One region of the Adlercreutzia sp. ZJ154 genome, then DNA from elsewhere that is predicted to be linked to it. Evidence: predicted binding sites of a transcription regulator. Region 1 holds the regulator's gene; each other region holds the start of a gene.
What was found. Region 1 encodes LexA, which represses DNA repair genes until DNA is damaged. Its sites were predicted from a motif close to CNAACANNTGTTNG; they were not measured.

Region 1 (10,431 bases):
TACACGCACAACGGTGGAAACGGGTGAGCGTATTTCTGAAAATGATATTAAGGGATATGAAAGCGACCCTAGCAAGTGGGTTATGATGCCTGCATTTGCAAAGCCGCGTCGCAAAGTACAACTAGAGAGAATAGATGCGCTGCGTAAGTGGGCAGACGAATGCAGTTTCAATAAACGAATCGATGGCGTGCAAGCTCTTGGAATAATTTGTTCAGGTGCGGTTTACCAACATGTATTGGAAGCGCTGCCACAAGTATCTATTCTAAAATTAGGCGTAACATGGCCGCTTCCAGAAAAAACTATTAAGGAATTTGCAGATAAAGTTGACGCACTTTATGTAATAGAAGAAGCGTCTACTTACTTAACAGATGCCGTAAGAGCATTAGGTGTCAAGGTTAGCAAACCGCCCTATTCAATTTCTTTGGCAGGCGAACTTACGCCCGGTTTAATAAAAAACGCCTTTAATGGATTAGCATCTCTAAATCATTCTAATATTGATGGTCTTCCGGCAAGACCTCCGGCATTGTGCCCGGGATGTCCGCATAGGCTGGTGTTTCGGGAATTAAAGCGCCTGAAAGCTATAGTTACAGGCGATATAGGATGCTATACACTTGGCGCGCTGCCTCCTTTAGCGTGTATGGATACATGCGTAGACATGGGCGCTTCTGTTTCCATGGCTCACGGGTTTGAGTTGGCACTAGGTACCTCTGAGCACAGACCTGTTGTTGCGGTAATAGGCGATTCCACATTTGCGCATTCAGGGCTTAGTTCTCTTATTTCTACTGCATACAATAAGGGTGCAGGTACTGTCTGTATTCTTGACAACAGAACAACTGCGATGACTGGTCGGCAAGGTAATCCATTTAATGGGAAGACTCTACAGGATAGACCTAGTCGTGAATTAGACATAGAAGGCATTATATCTGCGCTGGGGATTGATAATGTAAATCTTGTAGATCCTAACGATATGATGGCTGTCAGAAGTGCATTAAAAGAGGCTACTTCTAATACAGATAGGTTGGATGTAATAATATTTAGAAGCCCTTGTGTGCTGTTGTCGCGTATCAAGAATAAACCTTATGTAGTAACTAACTGCACTGGATGCGGCGTTTGTCTTACATTGGGTTGCCCTGCTATTGGTAAACAGGTTGAAAGCGGGCTTGCTTATATTGATACCGAATTATGCATAGGATGCAATCAGTGTGCGCAATACTGCCGTTTTGATGCCATTGTGCAGTCAGAATAGAGGTAATAATGTCTACTAAAGTGCTACTTTGTGGTGTTGGTGGTCAAGGAACAATATTGGCTGCGCATGTTCTAGCGCAGACTGCGTTGTGTTGTGATCAGAATGTTAAAGTTTCAGAAATACACGGCATGGCACAGCGCGGGGGCGCTGTAACTACCGATGTTGCGTTTGGTGAGCATGTTGAATCGATGGTGTGCGATTCTGGCTCGGCTGATATCGTTGTGTCTTTTGAACTTATTGAAGCTTTGCGTAATCTTCCAATGCTAAAGAATGGCGGCAGAATTATTTCAAATAAAGAAATCATTAAACCTGCATCGGTATTAACGGGAAAAGCTTCTATGCCGCACAATATACAAGAAGAGCTTTCAAAAGCCAATGCGTTGCTTGTACCTGCGCACGACATAGCTCTAGAGGTTGGCAATGCTAAAACATCGAATATGGTTATGCTCGGCGCGCTTTCTGCGCTATTAGATTTCGATGTGTCTGCTTGGGAAAAAACAGTGCAAGATTTCGTGCCACCAAAAACCATCGAAGCTAATATAGCGGCTTTTAGAGCAGGTAGGGCATCTATTGCAGAGAAGGTGATGTAATGACAGTTTCGCAAATAAGTGTTTTTGCTCAAAGTAAGCCGGGGCATTTGGCGCGAGTGCTTAATGTTTTTGAGGCAGCTGGTGCTAATGTCCGTGGATTTGCAGTATCTGATACAGGAGAATTTGGCATAACGCGCTTTATTTTAGATAGACCAGATATCGCCTGCGATGCGCTTAAACGCGAAGGGTTTGCCTATATCGAAACACAAGTTCTCTGCTTAAAACTTGAAGATAGACCGGGTGAATTAGCGCGCGTTATAAGTCTTTTGGCAGAGCGCAATGAAAACGTTTTGTATAGCTATTCCATGATTTCTACTTATATTATTCTGGCTACAGATAATATAGAAGAGACGAAAGAAATACTGAAAAACGCAGGTCTTAGAATTATTACACAAGCCGATATAGAAAAAGCAAATGCCATACATGCAGGAAACGAGGATTGAGCGATGCCAACAAGCAGTACAAACGAATTAAACAGTAAAGGTGTATCGCAAAAGCAAGCTTTATTTGAGGCAATTAAACAAAAAGATTTTGCTTCGTTTCCTATTTTTGATCGCGGTATAGAATGCATGCCGCGCAATCAATTACGAGAACTCCAACTTAAAAAGTTGCAAGATCAGGTGGCATATACCTATAAAAATGTTGCATACTATCGCGATTTGATGGATAAAAGTGGGGTATCTCCTGCCGATATAAAAACTCTTGACGATGTTCGCAAGCTTCCTTTTACCGACAAAACTGCCCTGCGCGATACGTATCCTTATGGGTTATTCGCGGTTAATATGGATGAGATTATTGAAATCCATGCATCTTCTGGCACTACAGGTAAGCCGATAGTGGTCGGATACACTCGTGAAGACATGCAAGTTTGGAGTGATTGCATAGCCCGACTTGTGCAAATGGCGGGAGTTGTTCCCGGCGATATTGCGCAGATGGCTTTCGGGTACGGTATGTTTACGGGCGGATTTGGTTTGCATTACGGTTTACAAAAACTGGGATGCGCAATGATTCCGGCTGGCTCTGGCAATACCGAGCGCCATATCAACATGATAAACGACTATGGCACCACAGTGTTAATTGCTACACCTTCATATGCTATGCATATTTGCGAAGTAGGGGAGAAGATGGGATTTGATTGGGAAAAATCTTCTCTTCGAATTGGTCTTTTTGGAGGGGAGCCATGCCCTCCTGCTCTAAAAGCAGAAATTGAAAGCCGGATGCATATTGTATGCACCGATAATTATGGTTTAACAGAAGTTATGGGTCCCGGTGTTTCTGGTGAATGTTTAGCGAACAGATTCCAGCAGCATATTGCTGAAGACCATTTCTTATGGGAGGTTGTGGACCCGCAAACTGGTGAGCCTGTATCTGAGGGCGAAGAAGGCGAACTTGTTTTGACACCCTTAGATAAACGGGGAATTCCTGTGCTTCGCTACAGAACGCACGATTTGACACGTGTTACTTGCGAGGAGTGTGAATGCGGTAGAACTCATGCGCGAATGGACAAGGTTCGTTCACGCTGTGATGATATGCTAATTATTCGCGGAACAAATGTCTTCCCAAGCCAAATAGAGGATGTACTTGCCGGAATAGAAGAGGTAACACCGCATTACCACATTATCGTTGAAACTGTTAATGGTATGGATTCACTTACTGTAGAGACAGAAGTACGCCCTGACAAAATGACTGACTCTTTTGAAAAGATGGATGCTATGCGCCGTCGAATTGCCGAAAAACTAAAAGGTACACTTTTGGTCGGTGTTAATGTTCGACTGGTAGAGCCGGGCGGAATTGAACGCACGATGGGCAAAGCTAAACATATAGACGATTTGCGCAATGCTTGATGAATAGTTGTGGTGTCTCATTTACAGATAAACGTGTAGTTGGTCGGTTCGCGCCTTCTCCTACAGGCAGGATGCATGCAGGCAATATTTTTGCTTATTTAATGGCATGGCTTGCTGCTAAAAGCCGTGGGGGAGATGTTTTATTGCGTATTGAAGATATTGACGAGTCTAGATCGCGCACAGAATATGCCGACGCAATAATGCGCGATCTAGAATCTTTAGGCCTGTATTGGGATGGGACTCCCGTATATCAAAGTTCTCGCAAACAGTTTTATCGCGATGCTCTAAATGAGCTGATAGCTTCTGATAATACCTATGAATGCTTCTGTACAAGAGCAGAGGCAAATATACAATCGGCTCCACATTCAGGAGAAGAGAGCGGATATAAAGGCACTTGCAGGCATCTTTGCGAAACTGAACGCAAAAAACGAATATTAGAGGCATCTGCGCATGATAGAAAGCCATCACTTAGATGCAGGGTAGTAGATTCGCGTATTTGCTTTGTCGATATATTTCAGGGCGAACAAGCAGGAACCCTACAAGCTGGATACGATGATTTTATACTGCGTAGAAGCGATAACCTATTTGCGTATCAATTGGCTGTTATAGTTGACGATGCGCAGTTTGGTATAAATTGTGTTGTTCGTGGCTACGATCTTTTAACATCTACAAAAAGACAAATATATTTACAAAGTTTACTTGGCTATGAAAAACCTACATATGGACATGTGCCATTACTTGTTAATGAAGATGGAAGACGCTTATCAAAGCGCGATAAAGATGCTTCGCTAGATTGCATGATTGACACTTACAAATCGACTGAAGCCGTTTTAGGTCATATCGCGTATATTACAGGCATTACAGAATGTGACGAACCAACTACGCCTGAACAGCTGCTAAGCTGTTATAACGAGCATGAATTGGGTAAGCATTTCAAAGAATGCCCCAATATTATTTACAGCTAATGCTTAAAGGATTAGCTGAACATTTGAAGCAAATACTGCAACAGCATAAAAAGTGCCTAGCACAATATTCATGTTACATACAGCTGCCATAGCTCCTACGCGAACCTTAGGTTCTAATGGACTAATGAACATTTTTGAAATTATTGGATAAAGAGCCAACAGCATGAATGGTAAAACAATAATTCCCGAAGGAAACCAAATACCCACAATTAATACTGTTGATATAACAGATATTGCGATTAGGGTTTTATAAAGAGTGCGCGCACGTAAGCGTCCAAGTATTACGGGAAGGGTTTTTCTTCCAGCTGAGATATCTTTTTCTATGTCGCAGGTATTATTTGTCATCATAATAAGACCGATGTTGATAATAAGCGGAATAGACCAAACCAGTATCATCCAATTAAGACTATCGGTAAGCACATAAAACGAAGCAAGGGGAATTAAACCACCCATTGTAATACCGCTTATTGCTTCTCCAATTGGCAGGTAAGATATGGGTGTTTTTCCACCCGAATAAACAACGACAATAAAAGCGCCCACAATAGCAATGACAAGTGGAATCCATCCAGATGATACGATGCAATATATACCTAAAAGAAATGCGACTATAAGAAAGGCTATTGCTAAAGCAAGTGCACTTTTAGGGTTGATATTGTTGTACACCAATACAGCGTCGCTTTCTTCAACATTGTCATTTTTTGAATCTGCACCTTTTACGAAATCAAAGTAATCATTGAATGTATTAACTGATGATTGCATTAATACAACGGCAATCAATAGGGCAATTGTTAGTGAAACTGACAGAAAACCTTGCATTGAGTATGCAAACGCAATGCTTAGAAGTGCGGGCATAATAGAAGCTGCCCAAGTGTGTGGTGCCGCCAGCAATAATGCATCTTTTGGATGCAGATGTCTTTTATCGTTACTTAGAGCCATATCATCAATTCGACATTAGCGCTGCTGCAATATCTTCAGAAGCGTTAGAAACGGGTTCCCATACATTATCTACTTTTTCAAAAGATATTTCGATGGGTTCGGTTTGCCTTACTTCTACATCTTTAAGTGTATCTAAAATTGTTTTACCGAATGCTTTGTCAAGTTCATCTGTAGACATTTTAGCTATTGATGCATCAGCTTTCATAGCATCCGTTGCTTCTTGTAAAGCTTTTTCATATTCGGTGAAACTTTTACATGTAAGTACAACTGTTGCAACCGCATTGTCGCCATCAACAGCTACATTTTGAATTAAATAATCGAAATCATCAAAGTATGCCGCCATGAAATCGTGCTCAGAAACACCGTATTGCGCAAGGGAGTCAATATCCATTCGGGAAGCAAAATTTGCTGTTTCAGAACTGTCTATATTTTTATAGCCGTCTAAGCGGTTTGAGATGGATTGTTCTATTGCCTCTTCATCGGTTTGATATGAACAACCTACCAAGAGAAATGCGAACATGGCAAAACAAGTTACGCATAAGATGAGTCTAGAAATTCTGTTTACCATAAAATGCTCCTATAGAATTGCTTACTAAAAAGATACGCGATTGTGCGAAGACTGTCCATAAAACAAATTATGGTAGTTATAATCAAAAAAACGCTACTGATATGTTTAGGAATCTTAAATGAAAAAACTTGCAGGGGAGCTGTCAAAAGTAATAAGTAATTTAGATGGCGATGCTGGTAAATTCATGCGTATTGCACGCAATAACGATTGCTATAAACAAGCGGTTAATACTATATGGAATAAAAACGCTGCATGTTTAATTCTGGAAAATACCAATGCCGTTTATATACGTGAAGATCCAGCGCCCCGAAAGGGACCGGATAAAGATAAACCGTACATAGTCTGTGAAGTTTGCAGTCAAGATTCTATGGTGCGTTCAGAATTAGATACACACAGAGAGTTGTTACATCTTGAATTGCGTAAACTTGGCTTAAATTTTGAAGAGTTGCGAATAAAGCCGTCGCGTGGGGCAATGCGATCGCGTCATCCGTTCAAGGCGAAAAATTAGCTTATTAGGGGCATTAAGCAGGATATTAATTAAGTTTACATAACATTTATTATCAGCCATTTATACAAATAGGAAAGACTAGTCCCACACAGAATTAGAACCAGAAGAAGTTGATGCGCTTGAGAAATTCATTGCCTCTGTAAGCTTAGTAATATCACCGCTTTGCAGAAATTCAATAAACGCTGGCAATATGATAATTATAGAAATTGCGTTCAACACAATTGAAACAATACTTACCGAGATGCCAATTATCGCTTGGCGTTTCAAATTATTTGCAATGGCACTAGGTTCAGATAACTTTTCTATTGCAGCACGTATTTTGCTAAGAGCCACTATGCCACAAATTAACGCCACAATACCTAGCGGTAAACCGCCGATAACCAACGATACAGGAGATGCAATAATTGTAATTGTTACCAGTGTTTGAGCTGATGCTAATTGGTGGTTTGCAAAAGCTCTTGATTCGTCATCTGGTGTGTTGCTGTATTCCGGCTGCATATTTTCACCTGCTATGCTTAGTTTAGTCCGCTGCTTCCAAACCCGCCAAAACCACGTTCAGTATCTTCCAGCTCGTCAACATGAATTAAGTTAACATTTGGTGTTTCAATTATCACCAGTTGAGCTATTCGCATGCCCACATCAATCGTGTAAGCCGTATTAGCGTCTAAGTTCTGTAGCGATACCATCATCTCGCCGCGATAGCCACTATCAATAAGTCCCGGGCTATTAGGCACCGTAATACCATGCTTTGTGGCGAGTCCACTTCTAGGAAGTACCAATCCCGCATATCCTTCAGGAATAGCAATGGAAAACCCACAAGGAACAATAGCGCGCTCAAAGGGCTGCAATACTACATCTATAGCAGATCTAAGATCTAACCCTGCATCCCCAATATGAGCGTATGTGGGAGCCTCAATATTGTTGCGAAGTAGCTTAATCCGAATATCAAGTTGCTTCATTTATTTCAAACCTTTTAACGCTTCGCTGAACTCTTCTGCATCTTTGAAGTCTTTATATACGCTTGCGAATCTAATGTATGCAACATCATCTACATTAGCAAGCCTGTCTAAGACCATTTCTCCTAGGTCTTTTGAGCGTACTTCCGAGACACCGGAATTTCGAAGTGAATTTTCTATGTCATCAATTAGCTGGTCAATATGTTCTGGACTAACCGAGCGTTTTGCGCAAGCGATTAAAAGACCGCGAAAAAGTTTTTGCCTATCAAACGCTTCTTGGGAGCCGTCCGATTTCAAAACAATTACAGGACGTTCTCCTAAACGTTCATATGTCGTGAAACGGTTTTGGCACTTAAGGCATTCACGACGACGGCGTATCGCGCTGCCATCATCTGCCGAGCGCGAATCTATAACTTTTGATTCTTCATATCCACATGATGGACAACGCATTTATATCCTTTCCTTTTGCTAGTATACATCATACATTAATTCAAGAATTTTCTTGCTAGAACCCATGTTCGCAGTTATAATTACGAACAAAGGTTCCGATTGGCAATCTTGATGCAAGGAGTCTTCATGTCTACAAAAATTACAAAAAGACAGCAAGCAGTTCTCAATAATATTGAGAAACATATACGTGAAAAAGGTTTTGGACCTACTGTGCGTGAGGTATGCCAAGATTTAGGGCTTTCCTCCCCTTCTACCGTGCATGTTCATCTGAAAGCACTTGAAGAAAAAGGTTATATAAAGCGCGATCCTTTGAAGTCTCGTTCTATTTCTCTTACTTATCAACTTGAAGATGAAAATAATGAGTTGCATCCAGAGTTTGGGAAAGTAGTAAGTGTTCCCCTTGTAGGTGATGTTGCAGCTGGAACTCCAATACTTGCAGAGGAAAACATCACTGACAATATTGCGCTTCCCACCGATATCGTTGGAGATTCTCCATCTTTTGCATTGTCTGTGCATGGCGATTCAATGATTGAAGCCGGCATAAACGATGGCGATTATGTAGTTGTAAGAGAGCAGCCTACAGCTAATAACGGAGAAATAGTCGTTGCTGTTATTGGAGATAGCGCCACGGTAAAGCGCTTTTATAAAGAAGACAATCGCATTCGCTTACAACCGGAAAATTCTTCTATGAAGCCTATTCTCGTAGATGACTGTCTTATTGCGGGTAAGGTAGTGGCGGTATTTCGTCGTATTTAACTCGTAATAAGAAACGGTTTGAATTCTCTTTCTAAGCCAATAGGTACTCTTAGAATTAAACTAGTTCCTAATTCGGTATGCGATTCGTTCGATATCCGGCATCTTTTATGTGCCAAAGAAACTAGTTCGCCTCTTGAGTATGGGATTAGAACGTGCATATTCGAATCGGTTGCAGCAGCTGCGGATGCTATCCGTGTTATTAATTCATCTATACCGGTTCCCATTACAGCAGAAACTTGGATAGACATAGAGTTTCTGAATGCTAGCGCTTGTTGTGCTGTGCTATCCAAAAGATCACATTTATTAAAAACAGTTAGTTTAGGTATACTTTCAGCACCTATTTGTCCGAGTACGTCGTTTACAGCATCTACCTGCTGTTCATAAGAGTCAGAAGATGCATCTACAACATGCAAGATAAGATCGGAATTGGTTATTTCGTCTAGTGTAGATTTAAATGCTTCTACAAGAGTAGTAGGTAATTTCTGGATGAATCCTACTGTGTCGCTTAAAGTAACCTCGCGGCCCTCTGGAAGTATAAGTTTTCTAGTGGTCGAATCTAGCGTAGCAAAAAGCTTGTCATCGGCATATACATTAGAATCAGTTAATCGATTGAGTAAACTAGATTTACCAGCATTTGTATATCCAACAAGGGCTATCTTAAATATTCCGCTGTTGTAGCGGCTTTCGCGCTGAACGCCTCTTATACGCGAAAGATGTTCTAGTTCACGCCTGATAGAAGTGATGCGCTTTCTTACCATGCGCCTATCAACTTCTAGCTGGCTCTCCCCTTCACCAAACCGAGATCCAACACCGCCGCCCATTCTATTTGATGCTAAATGAGCCCACATGCCTCGCAGGCGTGGGTATAAATACTCATTTTGCGCAAGTTGAACCTGAAGTCTACCTTCACGTGTTTTTGCATGCAGAGCAAATATGTCTAAGATAAGTGCAGTACGATCAATAACTTTTACATCTCTGCCAACAAGTTTTTCAAGGTTTGATTGTTGAGATGGTGTAAGTTCATCATCAAAAATAATTATATCTGCATCTAGTTCGCCAGCCATATTAACTAGCTGAGTTGCTTTTCCGCTACCAACAAAAGTACGCGGGTTAGGCGAAGTAAGTTTTTGCGAAGTAATACCTACCGTATCAGCACCCGCAGTATCAGCTAAGCGCGATAATTCTTGCAGAGAAGATTCCATCGACCATTTAGATCCAGCCTGTTCTATGCCAACTAATATGGCTCGCTCACGACTAGATTGCTCTATTGTATACATAGGCTCATTTGTCATAAATCTCCAAATCAACCTCTCCGACATACGATTCTTCTGCTGGTCCTGTCATTGCAACAATTCCATCGTTTTGCCAATTTATATGCAAAACTCCGCCAAGCAAGCGAATATCGTTTTCGCGGGGGGCATTTTTTGTTAGTACGGCTGCCACATTTACAGCACATGCACCTGTTCCGCAAGCTAGCGTCTCTGCGCACCCGCGCTCGTATACGCGCATATTAATTGCATCAGATGAAATTTCAGCAAATTCAATATTAGATTTTTCGGGAAATACAGCATGCGATTCAAAATATTTACCGATTTTATCTACATCAAAATTA
Region 2 (10,431 bases), on a different contig from region 1:
CATTGGTGTTTGGCATGAAATGCGTTGAGAACAACGCCACCCCACCAAGATATAGCCCGCCGAGAACAACTACAACACATGCGCTAGCTATAAGAGCTGTACGCAAATTGTGACGTTTTCCTTGCGCAGCTTCAGAAGAAGGTGACACACCACGGTCTGGCTGTACAGGCGAAGACACTGAGATGTTTGCAGGTGTGCCAGCAGGCGCGGCAGCAGGTGTGCCAGCGGGTGTGCCGGCAGACGCATCAACAGCTGGCGCATCAGCAGGCGCGTCAGCAGGTGTGCTAGCGGACGAAGCCGCAGATTCAACAACCTGCCCAGACTTAACCGCTTGCTCAGGCGCATCAACAGCAGGCGCGTCAGCGTTTTCCACTTTTTCGGAGTTTTTGGGTTCCTCAGATTGGCTAGCAAGACCCGATTCTTTTGCCGCCTCAACATCTTTCGAATCAGCAATCTCTGCAGAAACCGAAGCCTGCTCAGCAGCATTTCCGCCCTTCACAGACGACGCAACATGTTTTCCTTTTGAATGCTTAGCCATGATGCACTTTCGAACACGGTCCAACAATTATTTCATTGTACAGAAATACAAACCTAGGTGTGTGATTCTTTCGTGTGTGGCTTATTACTTTTCAAAAACAGTTTTATACAGCATGTTTACAGCATGCCATCATATCCATCATATAACACCTATAAGGATGCATTATGCAGCGCAAATGATAAGATGAATCTCAGTATTTTTCTCGAAAGGAATGGCGTTAGTAGCAAGATGGCAACATACATAGCTCACTATAGATCGCTCAACTCTGCCGCCGAACATATAAGCGGTCTTTTTGAGTTTGAAAGCAGCGCGCGATTAGGAACAAAAGCAAACGCACACGATGCCCGCATGCACATGTTGGAAGATTTTGGAAACACAGCACTTTCGTGGAACATTTATAAGATAGACCGCAAACGAGGCGACTCGCAACAAATAAACGGGCAACAAGAACTGGATTTTCGAAAGCCCACACGACGGCGCAAAACCGACACAAAACGCGGATGCGTATAGGAGACTAAATGAAGAAAAAGCAAATAAAATTCTTGAAAAAACTGGTTGAAACGCCTTCCCCGACAGGATCGGAAGAACATGTTGCCGAAATTGTTCGCGAGCGCATGGCGTACACAGCTGACTGGATAAACACCGATACCATGGGCTCTGTCCACTTAACACTAGATGGGCGCGACAACGGTCCTTCTCTAATGCTTTCAGCGCATATGGATGAAGTAGGTCTGATGGTAACTTACATATCCGATGAAGGCTTTCTTTCTGTGGCGTCTATCGGAGGAGTAGATGCAGCAATATTGCCCGGAATGCGCGTTGATGTGCACACATCCTCTGGCAAAGTGCGCGGAGTTGTAGGAAGAAAACCAATACATCTAATAGAAGCCGACGACAGGAAACAAGTTACCCCACTCGACAAACTGGTAATAGATGTAGGGCTTTCCGCCAAAGAAGTTAAACAGCGCATTCGCATAGGCGATGCCATAACTTATGGCGTTGGGTTCGAGCGCTACGGCAATGGTCTTGCCGTTTCGCGAGGCTTCGATGATAAAGTTGGAGTATTCATTGCATGCAGAGTAATGGAAAACTTGCTACAACTTGGTCGCAGTTCCGGAGACTTCACCGCAGCAATAACTGTGCAAGAAGAAATCGGAACACGGGGCGCAATAACCAGCGCACATTCAATTAACCCTGACATTGCACTAGCTTTCGATGTTACCCACGCCACTGACTATCCCGGAATAGACAAATCGAAATACGGCGATATACGACTCGGAAAAGGCCCTGTCATAGCGCGCGGTCCCAATATTAATCCCTGCGTGTTCGAGCGCTTAGTGGCAGCCGCAAAGGAGAAGAACATCCCATATCAAATTGAGGCAGAACCGTCTGTTACCGGCACCGATGCGCGTGCTATACAAATATCGCAAGACGGCATTCCTACAGGGCTTATATCAATACCTTTGCGATATATGCATACACCCACCGAAGTTATATCTCTAAAAGATGTGCAAAATGCAATAAAACTTATAACAACTTTCACTATGAACCTTGACAGAGATTCAAGCTTCATTCCCGGTATAGACAATATTGGCTTAGATATCGTAGACGACATGTTTTGCGACATGCGTAAAAATAGCGAAACGGATGGCGAAGCTGGCGAAAACAGCTATGCGCTAGATGAACCCGACCAAAGCAGCAGTAGCTTCCACGATGTGGCGCGTAGTGCAGCAGAATTTACCGAAGAAATGAAAGAGCTTATCGCCATGGCAGAGGAAACCAAAAAGCTTACCCGTGAAATTACGGGTACAAATGTTATGCCGGGTCCCACCATGGATGCGGCGCGAGTCGCAGAACTGTCTGATGAATCTGGCGACAGCACATTAAATATAGCGCGTAACCTTGATAATGTAGCGTTCGAATACGCAAGCGATGCCGAAGTGATGAACGAAACCAGCGCTTGTGCACCGGCGGGCTTCCCCGGCGCAGACCCAAGTCTTGAAGCGTGCGAACCTAAAGACGAATCGCTGCGTCCCGAATTATAGATGGAGAAAAATGGCTAAACAGGATTCTAAAACTATCGCCAAAAATCGCCGTGCATTTCATGAATACGAAATACTGGAAACTTTCGAAGCCGGCATAGAGCTTACAGGCACCGAAGTTCGATCGTTGCGAGATAATAACGCCCAGCTAACAGATGCCTTTGCGCTTATTCGGCGCGGAGAAACTTGGCTCTCAAATTTCCATATATCGCCTTATGCAAACGGCAATATAGCCAATGTCGACCCAGATAGGCGGCGTAAGTTGCTGCTACATAAAAAGCAGATACGCTATTTGGCTAGTAAGACCCAAGAAAAAGGTTTTGCACTTGTTCCGCTAAAAATATATTTCAACAAAAACGGTCTTGTTAAAGTTGAATTGGCACTGGCGCGCGGCAAAAAACTTCACGACAAGCGGCAAAGCATGCGCGAACGCGATATGAAAAGAGATATAGACAGAGCACTGAAAGATCATTCACGTAACTAGAAACCATCCACGAATTAGGGGTAAACAATGGAAAAAGATAACGACGTAAATTCCTCTGAAGAAACTGTTGAAGAAGTCTTCGAAATGGAAATTGCAGAAGATGACATATACGCCTATTTGGTCGATGGCGAAGACAACGAAATAGGCTTCATAATTATTGACGAAGCCGGAAATGAACAGGAATACTATTATGTTGATATGAGTGAATACGAAATTATAGACAGCGAAGATGTATCCACCGATAAACCTAAATCAAAATCTGATTCGAAATTGTCGAGCGAAAATGGCGAAGATGATTTCGACCTTGGCATAACTCGCGAAGGTGTAGCTGAAGCAACTGCGGACATGAATGACATTTACAAAGAAGGTGCCCAAGTGGCGGTGGAACTTAAAGAGACATTGAGCGACATACAGGAAGAACTTAGTTTCCTAAAGAAGCGTTAAAGTCACTAAAGTTGCCCAAATATGCCGGTTCGAATTGCGTTTAACATTACCGCAATTAACAACGCAAGTAGAACCGGCATGAATACACTAAATAAAACTAAGCCCGCTTTGCACCATACTTTTCATAATATGCATCAATAGAGGCTTTCATTTCGCCATCTATTACAACACGATTACCCATCTGCCGATCAAGTAAATAATCAACCACTTCCGACATAGTAACTATAGCCGCAGTGGGCATACTATATGTTTCGCTAACCTCTTCTAAAGCACTAATAGTTCCGCCCTTGCCAATCTCTTCGCGATTAAGCGAAACCATAAGCCCAACAACCTGAACATCTGCTGCAGCCTTCAAAATGGGATATGTTTCATCTATAGATTTACCCGACGTAGTTACATCTTCAACTATAAGAACACGATCGCCATCTTTTAGGTTGCTTCCCAAAAGCACACCGGTATCGCCATGGTCTTTTATCTCTTTACGATTGCTGCAATAACGCACTTGCTTTCCGTAAAGCTCGTTTATTGCCATTGCGGTAATAACAGACAGCGGAATACCCTTATAAGCTGGTCCAAATACCACATCAAAATCTAAGCCGAAGCGATCGTTGATGGCTTGCGCATAATACAATCCCAAGCGATGTAGCTGATCTCCAGTAACGTAAGCCCCCGCATTCATAAAGAAAGGAGATTTACGCCCGCTTTTAAGAGTGAAATCACCAAATTTCAGAACATCGCATTCAACCATAAATTCTATGAATTCACGTTTATATGTTTCCATTAAAATCTCCTGTCTTTGCGCCGTGTAGCTTACAATTTTTTGCTCATCCAACGATGCTCTACATGCTCGTCGAATTCAACGGGTCCGTATGCTGCATATCCGCTGCGCTCATAAAACGACATTGCGCTGCATTGAGCATGTAAATGTATCTCGGTAGCACCAGCATTTTCAGCAGCTCGTTCAGATTCTGCAAGTATTTCAGACCCTCTCCCGCCTTTACGATACTCGGGAAGCACAGCAAGCCTCCCAAATACCCACTTCCCTTTAATAGTATCTGTATTCGGTTCCATTTCGGACGGGAAAATGCGAGAACATCCTACAAGAGAGTCATTTTCGTATGCGCATATATGAATGCATCGCCTATCGGAATCTATTTCATCAAATTCGTTCTTGAAGCCTTGTTCCTGCATGAATACGCGCTCACGTACTTCTTTAGCACCAGCAAAATCATTCAATTTAAATTCCATATGCCTCACTCACTCAAAAGAAACGCGAACACTATCTGTGCGTAGGTATCTTATAAGAAAGCCCAAAGCAGATACAACCTGTATCACAGCTTCGGCTACGAGGTCGTGTACAGACCGCATTCGGATGCCCTGCATACGGCAAAGAAGGGCAATGTGGATACCGATATAGTCTTTCAGATGATGCTAGATTTATACGAAACTGAAAATTTGGACAAAATATTTCTTGTGTCGGGGGATGGCGATTATTGGCGGACGGTGCGGCATATCCGCGAGAAGGGTAAACTCGGGAGGGTTCTCCTGCCATCGCAAAAGAGGGCATCGTCGCTGTACAAGAGACTGCCGGAAAGCGATAAAGCCTATTTGGATAACCCTGATGTAAAAAGGAAGATTTCGAAATGAAAAATGGGGCTTTCGCTTAGGTATCTCTCCGTTCGCGTCCACCCCGTCGTAACGATGTCATTTTATCATGGGTCAAAGTGTGCTTTCAAGGGTACGAATGGTTATGTCGTATGACCACAGCGGTGATATATGCGATATATGCACGCTTCTCTTCCGATTCGCAACGCGACATTTCTAGACATATAGACAAAAACCGAAAGACGCTTGAGGAAATTCAAGAGATAAAGAAACGCGAACACCCCTGTTCAGAAGGTGTTCGCGTCTGTCTCTTATGGTGGAGCCGCGGAGAATCGAACTCCGGTCCATACTAGATCCCCAATGAGGCTCTACAAGCTTAGTCTGCGTTCAATATTCGGGAATCTTCGGTTCGCAGACGAGCGTCAGATTCCCTAGTCGGTTCAATCTTTTCTGCACCCATACCGACTACGTGATACAGAGCATTCCCCTAATCTGACGTCTTACCTGAATCGGGGAAGTTTCAGGCTCGACGGATGGCTGAATCTAAGCAGCCATGGCAGCTGGCATATAGTAGCCAGCCTTAGAAGTGTTAGTTTTGCCAATTAACTTTGACATTGCCCCTATTTAACGTGGCGAGACGACCACGACTTGCTCCTCATCTCAGACCTACCATGTCGAAACCAGTCGGCCCCTGATGTGTGGATTGCATTCTACGCCGAGCACAGGTGAAGTCAAGATAAATATAAAAATGTTTTCGAAATGTAACAGCTTCATGCCCACTAAAAACACAAATTATTTCTTATTATCAAAGTGCAAAATCAAGCAAATAACTACTACCTTATATTTTCTTTAATCCTGTTTCGTCAATTTGCATTTCGGTTATATTCCTCCAAAAACGCATAGGCATAAAATGCCTGCGCAATTCGGGATTGTATCTAGAATCTATGGAAACCGACCTATAAAAAGTACGCCACGCTTCTTGCATATCTATTTCTGTCGCCGAACGCATTGGCATAACAGACAATATATCGGCACTATCTATTTGAACAAGGCGCTTCTTGATACCGTCCCATACACCTGCCACACCATGAACCTCGTCAAATATAATAAATGGCTGCACATTGAAACGTTCTACAAAGTGACCTAGCACTAACGGCACAACAGAATCTTTTGGATTAACTTTCGCAAACCATACCTGTACACCATCATCTTTCAAATGTTCAAAGCGAGCAAATTGCCTTATGTGTTCGCATTCGTTATCTACGCTTCGAGTTATTTCAAACAAATGCGATACCGCCGGATGCGATATGTTAGATATAGCTTGGCTTCGCCCCTTATGCTCGTCCATCGCATAGCGAATAAATCTATATATCGATGCACCAGCATCTGCCCTAGATGATACCGACGCTTTGGCAATTTGAAAAAACGTCCGCCTACCACATTTGCGAATTATGCCACGTCGAACTCTTTCAGCATATTCCCAATTTGTAGAAACCGAGAATATACGCTGAGCTAATCTTAGCTGAATGAGCCCAGCTGGCACTACATCTGCTGGGTCTTCCTTATTAATATAAGCCTCAAACACAGAAGACAGCAAACCCTCTAACGTGCCGTCATATACATAGGCAACATCATCAAAAACTTCCACAGTAGATGAATATACCTCACTCATGCAGAAGCCCCCATAAGTGCTTGCGTATTATTCTCGGGAAGCGCTGTAACTTCTGCTAAAGACTCAAATAAACTCATCTGTCCTTTAATTGCACGGTCAGCGCGTCTGCCGTGGCGACCGCCTTCTATAGGTTTTTGCAGCGCAGCCAAAAGTGAATCTCTACTATATTCATACCCTTGCCCGCAATAAGTACCATTGCAAGTTATAAAGTAGCGTGCCCTATTAAACGCAATGCCCAGCTTTCGCAATTCGTATTCCCCAAGAGTACTTTGACGTCTAGCCCGCATTATCAGTTTTGCACCTCTAACACCTATGCCCGGCACACGCAAAAGCATCTCTCGGTCGCACGTATTCACCTCTATGGGAAAATGATCTAGATGATTCAATGCCCAATTTGCTTTAGGATCTACCCCCTCTTCCAAAAACGGATTCTGCTCATCTATTATTTCGTCTACATGAAAACCATAAAAACGTAAAAGCCAATCTGCCTGATACAGTCTATGTTCACGATTAAGCTGCACTGCATCGTTTGAAGGCAAGCGAACATCTTGCACCACTGGCAAATACGCACTAAAGAAAACTCGTTTCAACTGCATTTTCTTGTACAGCGAAGCCGCAAGGTTAAGTATTTGATAATCGCTCTCGGGGGTAGCGCCAATTATCATTTGAGTAGATTGCCCAGCAGGAGCAAATGCACGTGTAGCTTGTTTGGGTCTTGAGGTAGACATATAAACGGTTTTACTTTTCCGAACCATAGCGCGCGATTCGCTATCTTCTGCAATGGATTCCGATATTTGTCGCATAGGCAAAAGAATGTCAGTCTTGTTTTTCTGCGGGCACAAAAGACGCAAACTTTGCTCAGACGGAAGCTCCATATTAACCGAAAGCCTATCAGCCAGAAGACCCAAACGATTTAGAAGTTCTGGTGAAGTTCCTGGGACAGCCTTCGCATGTATATAACCGCGAAACTTGTATTCTTCGCGCAAAATGCGCAACGTGCGCAACATTAATTCAGTTGTATCGTCTGGGCTTTTTATAACCCCGCTACTTACAAAAAGCCCTTCTATATAGTTGCGCCTATAGAAGCCTATAGTTAAGTCAGCCAATTCACGCGGGGTAAAACATACACGCTGTATTTCAGCATTGCTTGAACGATTCACGCAGTAAGCACAGTCGTATATACATACATTTGTCATAAGCACTTTTAGTAATGTTACGCAGCGCCCATCTGGAGTAAAACTATGACAGCACCCCGCATTGCTAGTAGAACCAAGCTGCCCCATTTTTCCCGAACGATTTACGCCAGAAGATGTGCACGCAACATCATACTTAGCGGCATCCGCCAATACCTGAAGCTTCTGCACAACATCCATACGACCACCACAAACATTTGTTCTAACGAATATATGTTTGTATATTAGCCTAGCGCTTCGACACAGTCAAGAAAAAACCCGAAAGTAGGGATATAGGGGTTGATGCCGGACTCGTCATGCACATGCTCGCGCCATGCGCAGCCACTACCCTATCCACAAGCGGCAATATCCTACCTTGCTTGCAATGCATATCACCCACGACGAAGCTTTTGGTCACGGTTGCTACGAACTCTGATGGATATGTATTCTTTGAAGCGAGAACGATGAAGCAATGGAACAAGATGCAGAGACTCATCTCAAACCCAAGAAGCAGACAAAAATACTCTCGAAGAGTCTCAAATACTTGACGCGCTGCAATGATTTCCTTGTTCGGGCGACTTCCGAATCAAAGCACTATAAAAATTAGCTTGATATGCCTCTAGCTTTTCTTACCAAGAACATAAGCACGAGCACGCTTGGCAATTTTCGGAAAATCCTTCGGCTTTATGCCAAAGACACCCCAAACGGCGAGTTCCATGCAGAAAAACACTGTGAAATAATAAACAAATGTCAGCACCCATTCCCAACCTACTCCTGGAGCTGCATAGATGATGATGAAAATAGAAGGAGGCAACAAGAATAACAATGCGGTAAGCATTCCAGGAGAGTAGAAATGCTTCAAATGGTGGATCTTGATTCCAGCAATATGTATGAATGATTCGAATATCCCGAGGATTGCTGGGACCAACGCAAGCCAATGGACTCCGTTGAAGAAAAACGGTATGTATGCGAAAAACACAATGGCGATAACCACACACCCATGGGAACGCTCTATCTTTGCTTGATCTGAATTGTTGACACCAGTCATTCCTGTCATCAGCTTGTAGAAGCCTCCAGGAAACCTCGTCTCTTCCCATTCATGCAAAGTGATTCCGAATATGAAAAATGAAAGGGCAATCTGCAAGGGCGTGAGCGCAGCCCAATTGATGATCATGTAGATAAGAACAGCTATACCACCAAAAGTGAGGATATAGATATTGCTACGATCCCACCAAGTCATGATTGCACTCCCAACCTATGCTTCGCCACGGATCAGCGCAAGCATACGACCACGCATGATCTTGGGAAACTGGCGAAACGGGATATCATATGGACGATGCCTTCCATGATGGAAAGACATACGGGAAGCATAACGAGCCACCACGCGGTGTCGAAAAAGAACGGAATGATAGTAAATCCCAAGATGAGGCACATGGTAGGGATTCGGGATAGTCCTGCCAACTCATCAGTCACCTTAATCTTCAAAAGATTGTCTCCTATGAGGTTCAGGAATCCTCCGGGGAATTTCCCTTCCTCCCACTCATGCATAGTGAAAAGCCACAAGAATCCGATGATGAACTTCTGTATGATGCTCAACGTTGGCATGAATACAGCAACGCAAACGATAAAGGTGACTGCAATAAAGGTAAGCACTTCAAGATTGTATTTTGCGATCCACATTCGCATGGCGGACTCCTTATAAGATGTTCTATAATCCAACATCGTGTTGGTTGATTATATGATGCGCCGGTTCTTCTGATTCATCAACCAGCAAAAACCAATAGAATGTCGGTTTTTGGAGAGCAGATGGCAAAACCTAATCCCGAAAAAAGAGCCCGAACAAAACAAAGGTTAATGGATGCCTACATCACCCTTTTGAAAACAGATTCAGAGAATCCGATCACGGCACGCGCTGTCATAGAACAAGCTGCCGTCAACCGATCTACTTTCTATGAATATTTCGACAATGTTGGTGATTTAAGACGCGCTGTTGAGGACAACCTTATTGAGACTATGGTATCCACCGCACAAAATGCACTTGACTCAGGCAAAGATGCTGATCTCGCAGATCTTGTCATGAATGCCTATGTGAAGCATGAGGATCTCATCGGTCTTTTCCTTAGCCAGCAAAACACCTTGTACTTCACATCTCGTGTTAAAAGCGTACTCATGCCGCTCCTTGCAAACACCTTGGAAGAAAAGGTGAATCCTCAAAAGCTTCCTTATGTATCTAAGTTCGTTACAAGCGGACTTCTTGGCTTCTATAGTCATTGGTATGAAGACAAGCAGACCTTGCCCATTGAAGAATTGGTGCCGTTGGCACGTACTTTAGCTTTTTCCTGTTTAAATGCCGTGTCAGATACGGGAAAAAATAACCTTCTCCAACCTTCTGAATAGCTTAAGATTCCTGATTGGCGAGGGGTCGCAATTTGCGCGATTTAGGCGTCAGTGCCGGACGCGTCACGCACATGCTC
Region 3 (10,431 bases), on a different contig from region 1:
GTAAAGCAAAACACCCATAAGTGCCATAGCAATTATTCCGGCAAACATGCGCGTGTATTCCAAAAGCGACCACGAGTGCATAATAAAATACCCAAGCCCCGTATTGCCCGCCATCGATTCCGCTATGAACAAAATTGCTACCGCGGTGCCTGTGGTTATGCGAAGTGCGGTGAATAGGGCGGGCATAGTGGCGGGTACTACAAGATGCACAAACACTCGGCAGCGGTTTGCGCCAAGCGTTCGCATCGATTCAACAGCGCTAGTTGGTATGGCGTGCGCGGCATCGCGCATAGTTACCATCATTTGGAAGAATACCGCAATGGCTATAAGAATTACCTTTGCCTCGCCGCCTATTCCGAATAGAACAAACAATATAGGTAGTAACACTATTTTCGGAAGAGGGTACAGGATATACAACACCGGTCCTAAAACAGCATCGGCGCGTTTTGAGCGCCCAAGTGCAAGCCCTATGGGTGCACCTAGTAAAGTGCCTATAATCATAGCTAGCAGTATGCGCCAAAGGCTTAGCCAAAACTGCGGCATTATTGCGCCAAATTGCTCAACCAAAACAGGTACTGTGGCAATAGGGGTGGGCAGCGCGGGCGATTGCACAACTAAAGCTAAAAGCCACCAGATGGCTATAACTAATACAGTGCCCCAGATATATCCAAGTGTCTTGCTCAAATTGCTTACGCTGTGTCCGTCTGGCTTTACGCTGCTTTTACTTCTAGTACGCCGCTAGCATTGTCGTATGTCACCTTACCGCCGTATCCTTTTGCAACCATCCACTCCAACACGGGTTGCACCATGTCGGCGCTAGGATGTACAAGTTCGCCATTGTGTAGCGCCATCGGGTATGAACTTATAGGATATGTGTCGGCTATGGCGGAATTCAAGTTTGCTTTTTCCACTAGCAGCGCTCGGTATTGGTTAGGGTTAGCTGCCAAGGCGCTTACTCCTGCATCCCATATCTGTGCTACATCTAGCACTCCCTGAGCGCTAGCTTCACTCCATTTTGCTCGCGCCACCATAACCGATTGCGATATATTTTCACCCTGCGTATCGTCGGCTATTACTTTCATTCCGCTTGCTTCTCCAAGTGCCAGCATTGAAGCAGGAAGTGCCGCTGCAAGTAGCTGTCCGGAAGCTACTAGGCTATATCTGTCGGGCAAGCTGGCTACTTCTTGTACAGGAATACTGCCTACACCAGCTTCTTCGCATAATTTATCGAATACATATTCGGGAACCGTGTTAGATCCAACTCCTACGCCTTGTGAATAGCCAGATCCCTCCGAAGCTGCGTAGTCTGCAAGTTCCTGCAAATTGTTATACGGTGCGTCTGCCGCTGCCAGCACGCCAAAGCGCCCCTGATCGGCGGTTTCTCCAAGCGTTACCCATTCAAGAGTTGTATCTATGCCGCTTTCAGTTAACTTGGCGGCGCGCATTATGTCAGTCATCGCCATGTCTACATCGCCTGATGTAATGGCAGCAGACAAAGCCTGTGCGGAATCGAATGTAACCACTTCTACTCGCATGCCATTTTCTGCTGTGAAATTCTCTTGCTCGGCTACCCAAAGTGGCAATATATCTTCAGTTGGCATAGTTCCCACGCGAACTACTTGGGAATTTGCGTCAGTGCGCGTGGTTTCGCCGCTGTCTGCACTTGTGCCGCCTGCGCCTGAACTTGCACATCCGGTAAGCGCGCATAAGCCTGTTACTGCAGCTAATATAAGACATACAAGCGCTACGCTTGCACCTTTTAGCTTGCCCAAAATCATATAAGCTCCTTTAGGTATGCTATGTAGTTCTAAACCAGCATACGCTTGTATTACTTCGCATGCCGAAACGTTGTATCATTCAGGCATAAGATTTTATATGAAAGGAGCGCTAGTATGGCGAAATCCAAAGTCTATTTCACCAAAGATATCTCTCCGGAATCGGTAATTAGAGCCTATGATGCGCTGGGCGTACAGCTTCCCGGCAAAGTTGCTGTAAAAGTGCACTCCGGCGAAGAGGGCAACCAGAATTACTTACACCCAGAATTTATGCGCCCTATGGTTCAGGCTGTAGACGGCACCATAGTGGAATGCAACACCGCATATGACGGCGCGCGCGACACTACCGAAAAGCACGAAAAGCTTATGGCTGCGCATGGCTGGAGCAAATATTTTGACGTAGACATTATGGATTCAGAAGGCCCCGACGTAGTATTCCCCATAAAAAATGGGCGCGTGTTGAAGGAAAACTTGGTTGGCAAACACATAATGAATTACGAATCTATGTTGGTGCTTAGTCATTTTAAGGGGCACCCTATGGGTGGTTTTGGCGGAGCGCTTAAACAGCTGTCTATCGGGTGTGCGTCTAATGCTGGCAAGGTGAATATTCATACTGGTGGCGCATCGCTTTTGCAGGCTGAATTCTGGGATAAGCACGCCAAGCAGGACGATTTTCTGGAAGGTATGGCTGAGGCTGCCGAAACGGTAGTTTCTCATTTTGCGGGCAATTTGGCATATGTCAGCATAGCCGTTAACCTGTCGGTCGATTGCGATTGTTGCGCTAAGGCGGAAGACCCATGTATGGCAGATATTGGCATTTTTGCCTCGACAGATCCTGTAGCAATAGATCAGGCATGCATTGATGCGGTTCTGAATTCCACCGATCCGGGTCGCGATCATCTGCTTGAGCGTATAGATTCCAAGAATGGTCGCAAAATTATAGACGATGCGGCGCGTTTGGGATGCGGCAGTAAAGATTACGACCTTATAGAAATCGATTAGTCGCTTGCTGGTCTGTGCGCTAACTTAGGAAATTTAGATGGCTGACCAAAAATATATGCTGCTTGCCATTGAATTGGCAGCGCATGGTCGCGGTTGGGTTAATCCTAATCCGCAGGTTGGCTGTGTTATTGTGAAAGACAATCGCATAATAGGTCAAGGGTGGCACACAAAATTCGGAGCGCTTCATGCAGAACGTGAGGCGCTTCTTTCATGCAAGCGGGCAGGAGAGGACACGCTTGGCGCTACGGCGTATGTCACTTTGGAACCATGTTGCCATACTGGCAAGCAACCACCTTGTTGCGATGCGCTTATAGAAGCGGGCATATCGCGCGTAGTTGTGGGCTCGTCCGATCCAAATCCGCTTGTTGCAGGGCGCGGCATTGCAAGATTGCGCAGCGCTGGCATAAAGGTAGACGAAGGTGTACTGCGCAGCGAATGTGACGCTTTGAACATGCCGTTCTTTCATTTTGTAACCACTGGAAAGCCTCTTGTTATTGCTAAATTCGCCACTACGCTAGATGGCAAAATAGCCACGCGAACGGGCGAATCAAAGTGGATTACGGGAGTTGAGGCACGAGCGCGCGTACATACTGACCGCGCAAGATATGCTGCTGTCATGGTTGGTGTGAATACAGTTCTTGCCGATAATCCCATGCTGAATGCGCGCGGTGCGGGTAACAATGCGCACCAGCCGACAAGAGTTGTTTGCGACACGCGCCTGCGCACGCCAATAAACAGCAATATTGTTAGCAGTGCCAATAGTATTTCTACTGTCATAGCTACATGCAATGAAGATGCGCTTTTGCACGAACAATACAAGCAATTCGGTTGCACAATCTTAAATGTTTCGCAAAACCGAGAAGGCCACATCTGCTTAGACGATCTTTTGTGCAAGTTGGGCAAGATGAATCTTGATAGCGTCATCGTCGAAGGGGGTTCAACTTTAATGGGCGCCATGTTCGATGGTGGCTATGTAGATAGGGTACAGGCATACATTGCTCCAAAGATATTTGGCGGCTCTCTTGCGCCATCTCCTGTAGGCGGTACAGGTTGCATACTGCCCGCCGACGCTACCGAATTGAAAAACATTTCAGTTTCCAGCCTTGGATGCGATATTCTCATAGAAGGCGATGTGGTATCGAATCGGCAGCAGACCCAAAACTAGGAGGGCGCATGTTCACGGGAATAATAGAAGAAGTTGGGTCTGTGCGCAGCATAAAAACTGGCGCGCGAGGTGCCACAATATCTATCGCGGCACAAAGTGTGCTTTCCGGAACAGAAATTGGCGATAGTATTGCCGTAAATGGCGTGTGCCTAACTGTACGCAGTTTAGATGCTTCGGGTTTTGTAGCCGATGTTATGCCCGAGACTTGTGCGCGATCCACTTTAGGTACCCTCCGATGCGCCGATGCGGTTAATTTGGAACGCGCATTGCGGCTGGCGGACAGATTGGGCGGTCATATAGTTTCTGGGCATATTGATTCTACCGGGCAAATTAAGTCCATTACGCAAGATGACAATGCGGTGCGCATTCGCGTTGCCGCCAATGCGCAAACTCTGAAATATGTAGTTGAAAAAGGTTCCGTTGCGCTGGACGGAATAAGCCTAACAGTTGCATTAATCACAGATTCGTCGTTTGAGGTTTCTGTTATTCCGCACACATTTGGAAACACCACTCTGTCATCTAAGCGCGTAAACGACAAACTTAATATAGAGTGCGATATTATTGGCAAATACGTCGAAAAATTAATTGCGCCAAGCAAATGTCAAGCGGATCGCTCGGTGCAACATAGCAACGGTATAAGTAAGGAATTTTTAGCCGAGATGGGCTTTTAGCGAAAGGAAAGCAGCATGGCTGTATTTGAAGGGAAAGTCGTAGGTCAAGGTGTGCGCGTAGGTATTGTGGCATCGCGATTCAACGAGTTCATAACCGCAAAACTACTTAGTGGTGCGATGGATTCTCTTGTGCGACACGATGTGGCAGAATCCGACATAGATATAGCTTGGGTTCCGGGCGCTTTCGAAATTCCACTTATCGCAAAACGTATGGCGCACAGCGGTAATTACGATGCGGTAATTTGCTTAGGTGCGGTTATACGTGGTGCTACCAGCCATTACGATTATGTATGTGCCGAGGTCAGCAAGGGCATAGCTCATGTTTCTCTTGAATCGGATGTGCCGGTTATGTTTGGCATTTTAACTACAGACACAATAGAGCAAGCCATAGAGCGCGCCGGCAGCAAAGCGGGCAACAAGGGTAGCGAATGTGCGGAAGGCGCTATAGAGATGGTCAATCTTTTGCGTGCAATGGAATAATTTATTGCGCTACCTAAAACAAGCGGGACTGGCAACTTTTGTTTCCAGTCCCGCTATCTAGGTTTATCTCAGCGGTACCCCAAATTTTAATATAGGTTGTTTATTCGTTTGCAAATACGATACTGTCTAAGCCAGCCAAAGAAGCATCGCCCTTTACGGGCTCCCATACATTATCTTTAAGAGTGTATTCAATATCGGCATTCTCGGTAATTATTTCGCATTCATCAAATGCTTGCATTACCTTTTCTCCAAGCGCTGTAGTGGCTTCTTCTTCAGTCATTTCTGCAAATGCAGGGTCACTTGTAATGCCTGAAATAACGTCATTCATACGATTTTCAAAATCGGTGTAACTTTTCGAAGTTATGCTTACAGAAGCTGTGGCATTGTTGTCATTAACAACTATTTTATCAATGCTGTAATCAAATCCATCTAAAACAGCAGCTGCGAACTCTTGGGAATCTATGCCCATTTCGTCTAAACCTTCACTTTCGGCTACTGTTGCCAGTTCGGTCATTGCCGCCTCATCAGCATTTTTATACTTATCTAGCTGTTTTGTCAGGCTATCCCGGATAAGTTGTTCGCTGTTTTGCCCCGCACATCCGACCGTGCAGAGCACACCTGCAGCCAAAATACCTGCTGCGATAAGCGCTAGAACTTTCTTCATTTCTCTATCTCCTTTATTTATGAGGGTGTTGTTCCCACACAACCCATATACAGCTTATTCTACTTTTACGTAGATATTTACAATGTTGCGCTAAACACAAATTAACGGCGCGTTATTTACGCGGATAAATCGATGTTAGTTGTCTAATTTCGTTTATCGTCTGCTGTATTATTGTTGCATTCGCTCTATTAGAAAGGAATCGTATATATGAAAGCGATAATTCCTGCCGCGGGTCTTGGAACTCGATTTTTGCCAGCCACTAAAGCTGTTCCGAAAGAAATGTTGCTTGTGGCAGATAGACCTGCCATTCAGTATGTGGTCGAAGAAGGGCTAGCAAGTGCGGCAGATGAAGTAGTTATCGTGAATTCACGCGAAAAGCGTGCGATAGAAGAGCATTTCTCGCCCAATCCAGAATTGGTGGCGCTTCTGCGCGAGCGTGGCAAAAATGAATACGCCGATGTTGTTGAATATGTTGGCAATTTGAACGTAACTTATGTATATCAAGACGAGGCGCTAGGTCTTGGGCATGCCGTATTGTGCGCTGCTGATGCTTGTGCGGGTGAGCCTTTCTATGTACTTCTTGGTGATGTACTAGTGCCTAACAACAACATGCTTCCCGCCATGCAGGAAGTATCAGATGCTCATGGTGGGGCTAGTGTTATAGCTGTTATGCCTGTTCCCGATGAAGAAGTTAGTCGTTTCGGAGTTATAGCAGGTGCAGAAGTATCAGACGGGGTTTGGAAAATAGACGCGCTTGTTGAGAAGCCGGCGCTTGAAGATGCGCCTTCTAATCTGGCTGTATTCGGGCGCTACTTGCTTACTCCACGTGTGATGGAGCTTCTATCTGATGTAAAACCCGGCGTTGGTGGTGAAATTCAACTTACAGATGCGCTAGATGCGCTTTTGGCTGAAGAAGAAATGTATGCTTTAGTTATAGATCCGAAAGATGGTTTTGATACAGGCACCGTTTCGTCTTGGCTTGATACCAACAACGTGCTTTTTAATCGGAAGTAAAAGTGGTGCCCCCTAAATGGAGGCACCTGAGGAGGGGATGATGCGGTTACCCTCAACTCACGCTTTCAAGGGGTAAAGCGCCCAAGCAATTGAAGTAACCGTGCCTATGAGTATATGAAATTCATTTGAATTCCGTATGATGGGTTTCTGGACAGATTGTGGATTCCGTTTTTTGGCTATGTTTTAAAGCGCTATTGAAGGGATAAAACATTTGTACGAATTTGGTATAAATGATAACATCTAGCATATGGAAACAGCTAGTCTTTTTACAGAAATGGAAGATGCAAATCGTATGAGTGTCGCCCCGCTTGCGGTGCGTATGCGTCCGCGTGCGTTGGAAGATATTGTCGGTCAGCAAGATGCGGTTGGTGCGGGAAGCTGGCTGCGCAGCGCCATAGAAAACGATTCGCTTAGCTCTGTTGTATTGTTTGGACCGGCGGGTACTGGTAAAACTTCCATTGCGCATGTTATTGCTAATAGCACCCAAGCTACATTTGTGGAAGTTTCTGCTGTGGGTGGCACAGTTAGCGACTTGCGGCGTGAAATATCCGCAGCTCAAAAGCGTTTAAGCTCTAGGGGCATGCGCACAATACTTTTTGTCGATGAGGTACATCGTTTCAATCGCAGCCAGCAAGACGCTTTGCTGCATGCTGTAGAAGACCGTACTGTTGTATTGGTTGGCGCTACTACTGAAAACCCTTACTTCGAAGTGAATTCCGCACTTCTTTCTAGAAGCAGGGTGGTGGAATTGCACTCGCTTTCCGATGCTGATATATGCAGTCTTATAGATTTAGCGCTTACTGATGAGCGTGGACTTAATAGTGCGTTTGCAATAGACGATGCTGCCAAAGATGCCATAACGCTTCTTGCTGCAGGCGATGGGCGGACTGCGCTTAACACGCTAGAATTAGCCTCGCAGCTAGCTTTAAGCGCAAACAAAAATAAGGCTACACCTGCCCTTATAACCGAGCAAATGGTTCGCAGCGCAACACCGCATCGTGGGCTTCCCTACGATAAAAATAAAGATCAACACTACGACATAATATCTGCATTTATAAAGTCTATGCGCGGCAGCGATCCTGATGCTGCCCTGTATTGGTTGGCTCGCATGATAGAAGGCGGGGAAGACCCTAAATTTATAGCGCGCCGCATATTTATTTTAGCTGCGGAAGACATAGGTAACGCCGATCCTCAGGCGTTGCTTATAGCCGAGGCTGCATTTCGTTCTGCCGAGGTTATAGGGTATCCAGAATGTCAGTTAATACTGGCGCAGGCTGCTACATATATGGCTCTTGCGCCGAAGTCGAATGCAGCGTGCGGCATTTTTGATGCTTTGAGCGAAGTGCGCAAGGGTCCGCTGCGTAAAGTGCCTGATTATCTGCGCGACAGGCATCGTCCGGGTTCTGAAAACTACGGGAAGTATAAATATCCGCACAATTATCCCGGTGGCTGGGTTGATCAGCAATATTTGCCCGATGGTCTACAGCGAGGCGCTTTTTGGCATCCGGGAGATCGCGGCTGGGAGGCGTATCGCACAGAAGCCACACTGAGAGATCGCGATATTACCGAAGATTAACATTTTTCGTCATATTCTTTACAACATTTTAACTTGCTGTCGAATATGATATAAAAACCAGCTGCGCAGGCATAGAATGTAATAATGTAGTAAGCGCGTTTGATGTGTGAAGGAGGGCTGCGCAATGGATATATTGAATATGATACTACCGATAGTTTATATCGTTGTAGGTGTGGCGCTTATTTGGTTTGTTGTGGAACTGGCGCTGACCATTAGAAAGACTCGCAGCACTGTAGAAGATATGCAAAAACAAATCGAGCCAACGCTGGCGAATGTTGAGCAACTAACAAGTGATGCGAAACCTCTTGTAGAGCGCGTTTCTCTTACGGTCGATGCTGCAAATTTGGAGATTATGCGTGTAGATGAAATTCTCCAAGATGTTAGCAGCATAACTGGCACCGCATCGAAAACTGTCACCGCGGTAGACAATGTAACCAGTGCTCCACTCGATCTTGTTAGTTCATTTACGAACAAGGTTCGCGATAAATTCGCTCCAAAGCGCGCATCAGATATATCTAAAGAAATAGGGGAGGCTAAAGCCGATTCTTGCAATACAACTTCTGCGAATACCGATGCATCTGCTGATTCCAAAGAAGTTACTACAGAAAAGCCAGTAGTCAGCGGTTATGTTCCAATTGATTCTGAAGAAAAAGCCGAGGATATTTCGGTTGCAGATGTATCTGCGGATGGGGCATTAGATGAATCAGAATAACGACGGCGCATCTGGGCATATTGGACATATAGAAGAATTGAAAGCGACTGAGCTTCAATCAAAGAAGCTGCAGTCGCTTCCTAATTTTTCGGGTGACAGAGTGCGTAAATGGTTTATGGGCGTATGGACGGCTATAGGTGCCATAATTTTAGTCGGAGTTATCGTTTACCTTCTAAATGTATTGGCGCTGCCCGTCAGTATGCTTATTTGGACTTTGGTGTTCATTTTCTGTCTTAGAGGTCTAGTTAATGGATTCGGGCAAAAAATGAATAGAGCGCTTGCCACCACGCTTGCGTATGTAGTTATGTTCGTCCTTCTTGCAATAGTTGGAATTCTTATGTTCTCGCCGATGTTCGGTTTGAACAGTCAATTTGTGAATTTACTAGAAAGTGTTCCTGTATATATAGCAGACTTGACGCGTTGGCTAAGCGAAACATATTCGAAGTATTCGACATGGCTGGAAAACGATACTGTTAGAAATATGGTAGAGAGTGTAGGGACATCGGTTTCTAGCTGGGCATCTTCTATGGCATCTGGAGCCGCTAATACTGTAGTTGATATAGGTGCTTCAGTTGCAAACGCATTTATGGCTATAGGTTTTGCCATGGTAGTTGCATTCTGGATTCTTATGGAATTGCCAGATATTAAAAGAGAAGCTAAAAGGCTTATAAGCCCGAAGTTCTACGACGATGCAGAATTTCTACACATTACATTTACGCGCATAATTGGTGGCTATATAAAAGGAATGTTTTTGCAATGCTTGCTTATTGGCGTTGCTTGCGGATTTTTGTTTGCGGCGTTGGGCATTCCTAATGCGCCGGCTTTGGGTGTTATTACTGGCATAACTAATATCGTTCCTATTGTAGGTCCGTGGATCGGCGGAATTATCGCTGCTATTCCAGCCATATTTGTAAGTCCGCTAACCGCCGTTGTTGCAATAGTGGGTTTGGTTATTATTCAGTGGTTTGTCTACACGTTCGTTAGTCCCAGAATAATGTCTAGCTCAGTAGATGTGCATCCCGCTCTTACGCTTGTTGCAATGATGTTTGGATCTGCTATTGGTGGTGCCATGAGCGGGCTTCTTGGATCGCTTGTGGGAATGCTTTTGGCTATTCCCGCCGTTGCCGTAATAAAAGCTTGCTTTGTTTACTATTTTGAGAAACATACTGGTCGTCAAGCGGTTTCGGCAGATGGTGTATTTTTTAGGGGAACCCCGCATGAAGTAGATGGTGAAGCCCATCCTCTAAGCGATGCCACATCTGCGCGTCCCTACGACGAAAGCAAAGATAGCTTCAAGGCGAAGCTTAAAGGACTTATAAAGAAAAAAGATAAACAGAAATAGCTAGCCGTTACCGAAGTGGTATTTGGTGTG

Region 2: a site for LexA is predicted at 8,169-8,182, ahead of G7Y37_RS01835 (putative DNA modification/repair radical SAM protein). Genes of this name have one in related genera too.
Region 3: a site for LexA is predicted at 6,976-6,989, ahead of G7Y37_RS07180 (replication-associated recombination protein A). Genes of this name have one in related genera too.

What each region holds. Positions count from the first base shown of each region.
Region 1 is NZ_JAAKEF010000001.1:105,880-116,310, forward strand. It holds gene G7Y37_RS00490 (thiamine pyrophosphate-dependent enzyme) at 1-1,246, shown strand, start outside; gene G7Y37_RS00495 (indolepyruvate oxidoreductase subunit beta) at 1,255-1,836, shown strand; gene G7Y37_RS00500 (ACT domain-containing protein) at 1,836-2,279, shown strand; gene G7Y37_RS00505 (phenylacetate--CoA ligase family protein) at 2,283-3,680, shown strand; gene gluQRS (tRNA glutamyl-Q(34) synthetase GluQRS) at 3,680-4,645, shown strand; gene G7Y37_RS00515 (prenyltransferase) at 4,649-5,581, opposite strand; gene G7Y37_RS00520 (hypothetical protein) at 5,586-6,149, opposite strand; gene G7Y37_RS00525 (hypothetical protein) at 6,268-6,657, shown strand; gene G7Y37_RS00530 (hypothetical protein) at 6,736-7,155, opposite strand; gene dut (dUTP diphosphatase) at 7,173-7,616, opposite strand; gene nrdR (transcriptional regulator NrdR) at 7,617-8,063, opposite strand; gene lexA (transcriptional repressor LexA) at 8,190-8,819, shown strand; gene hflX (GTPase HflX) at 8,816-10,111, opposite strand; gene dapF (diaminopimelate epimerase) at 10,101-10,431, opposite strand, start outside.
Region 2 is NZ_JAAKEF010000002.1:131,202-141,632, forward strand. It holds gene G7Y37_RS01785 (L,D-transpeptidase family protein) at 1-538, opposite strand, end outside; gene G7Y37_RS01790 (hypothetical protein) at 767-1,048, shown strand; gene G7Y37_RS01795 (M42 family metallopeptidase) at 1,057-2,583, shown strand; gene smpB (SsrA-binding protein SmpB) at 2,594-3,064, shown strand; gene G7Y37_RS01805 (hypothetical protein) at 3,092-3,508, shown strand; gene pyrE (orotate phosphoribosyltransferase) at 3,606-4,289, opposite strand; gene G7Y37_RS01815 (GNAT family N-acetyltransferase) at 4,319-4,756, opposite strand; gene G7Y37_RS01820 (NYN domain-containing protein) at 4,835-5,155, shown strand; RNA gene ssrA (transfer-messenger RNA) at 5,428-5,805, opposite strand; gene G7Y37_RS01830 (TIGR03915 family putative DNA repair protein) at 5,952-6,785, opposite strand; gene G7Y37_RS01835 (putative DNA modification/repair radical SAM protein) at 6,782-8,158, opposite strand; gene G7Y37_RS01840 (HXXEE domain-containing protein) at 8,577-9,197, opposite strand; gene G7Y37_RS01845 (hypothetical protein) at 9,230-9,643, opposite strand; gene G7Y37_RS01850 (TetR/AcrR family transcriptional regulator) at 9,764-10,354, shown strand.
Region 3 is NZ_JAAKEF010000017.1:30,594-41,024, reverse strand. It holds gene G7Y37_RS07220 (ABC transporter permease) at 1-684, opposite strand, end outside; gene G7Y37_RS07215 (ABC transporter substrate-binding protein) at 711-1,778, opposite strand; gene G7Y37_RS07210 (DUF362 domain-containing protein) at 1,893-2,777, shown strand; gene ribD (bifunctional diaminohydroxyphosphoribosylaminopyrimidine deaminase/5-amino-6-(5-phosphoribosylamino)uracil reductase RibD) at 2,815-3,942, shown strand; gene G7Y37_RS07200 (riboflavin synthase) at 3,951-4,613, shown strand; gene ribE (6,7-dimethyl-8-ribityllumazine synthase) at 4,629-5,093, shown strand; gene G7Y37_RS07190 (hypothetical protein) at 5,194-5,757, opposite strand; gene G7Y37_RS07185 (UTP--glucose-1-phosphate uridylyltransferase) at 5,965-6,771, shown strand; gene G7Y37_RS07180 (replication-associated recombination protein A) at 7,019-8,347, shown strand; gene G7Y37_RS07175 (DUF948 domain-containing protein) at 8,472-9,059, shown strand; gene G7Y37_RS07170 (AI-2E family transporter) at 9,046-10,401, shown strand.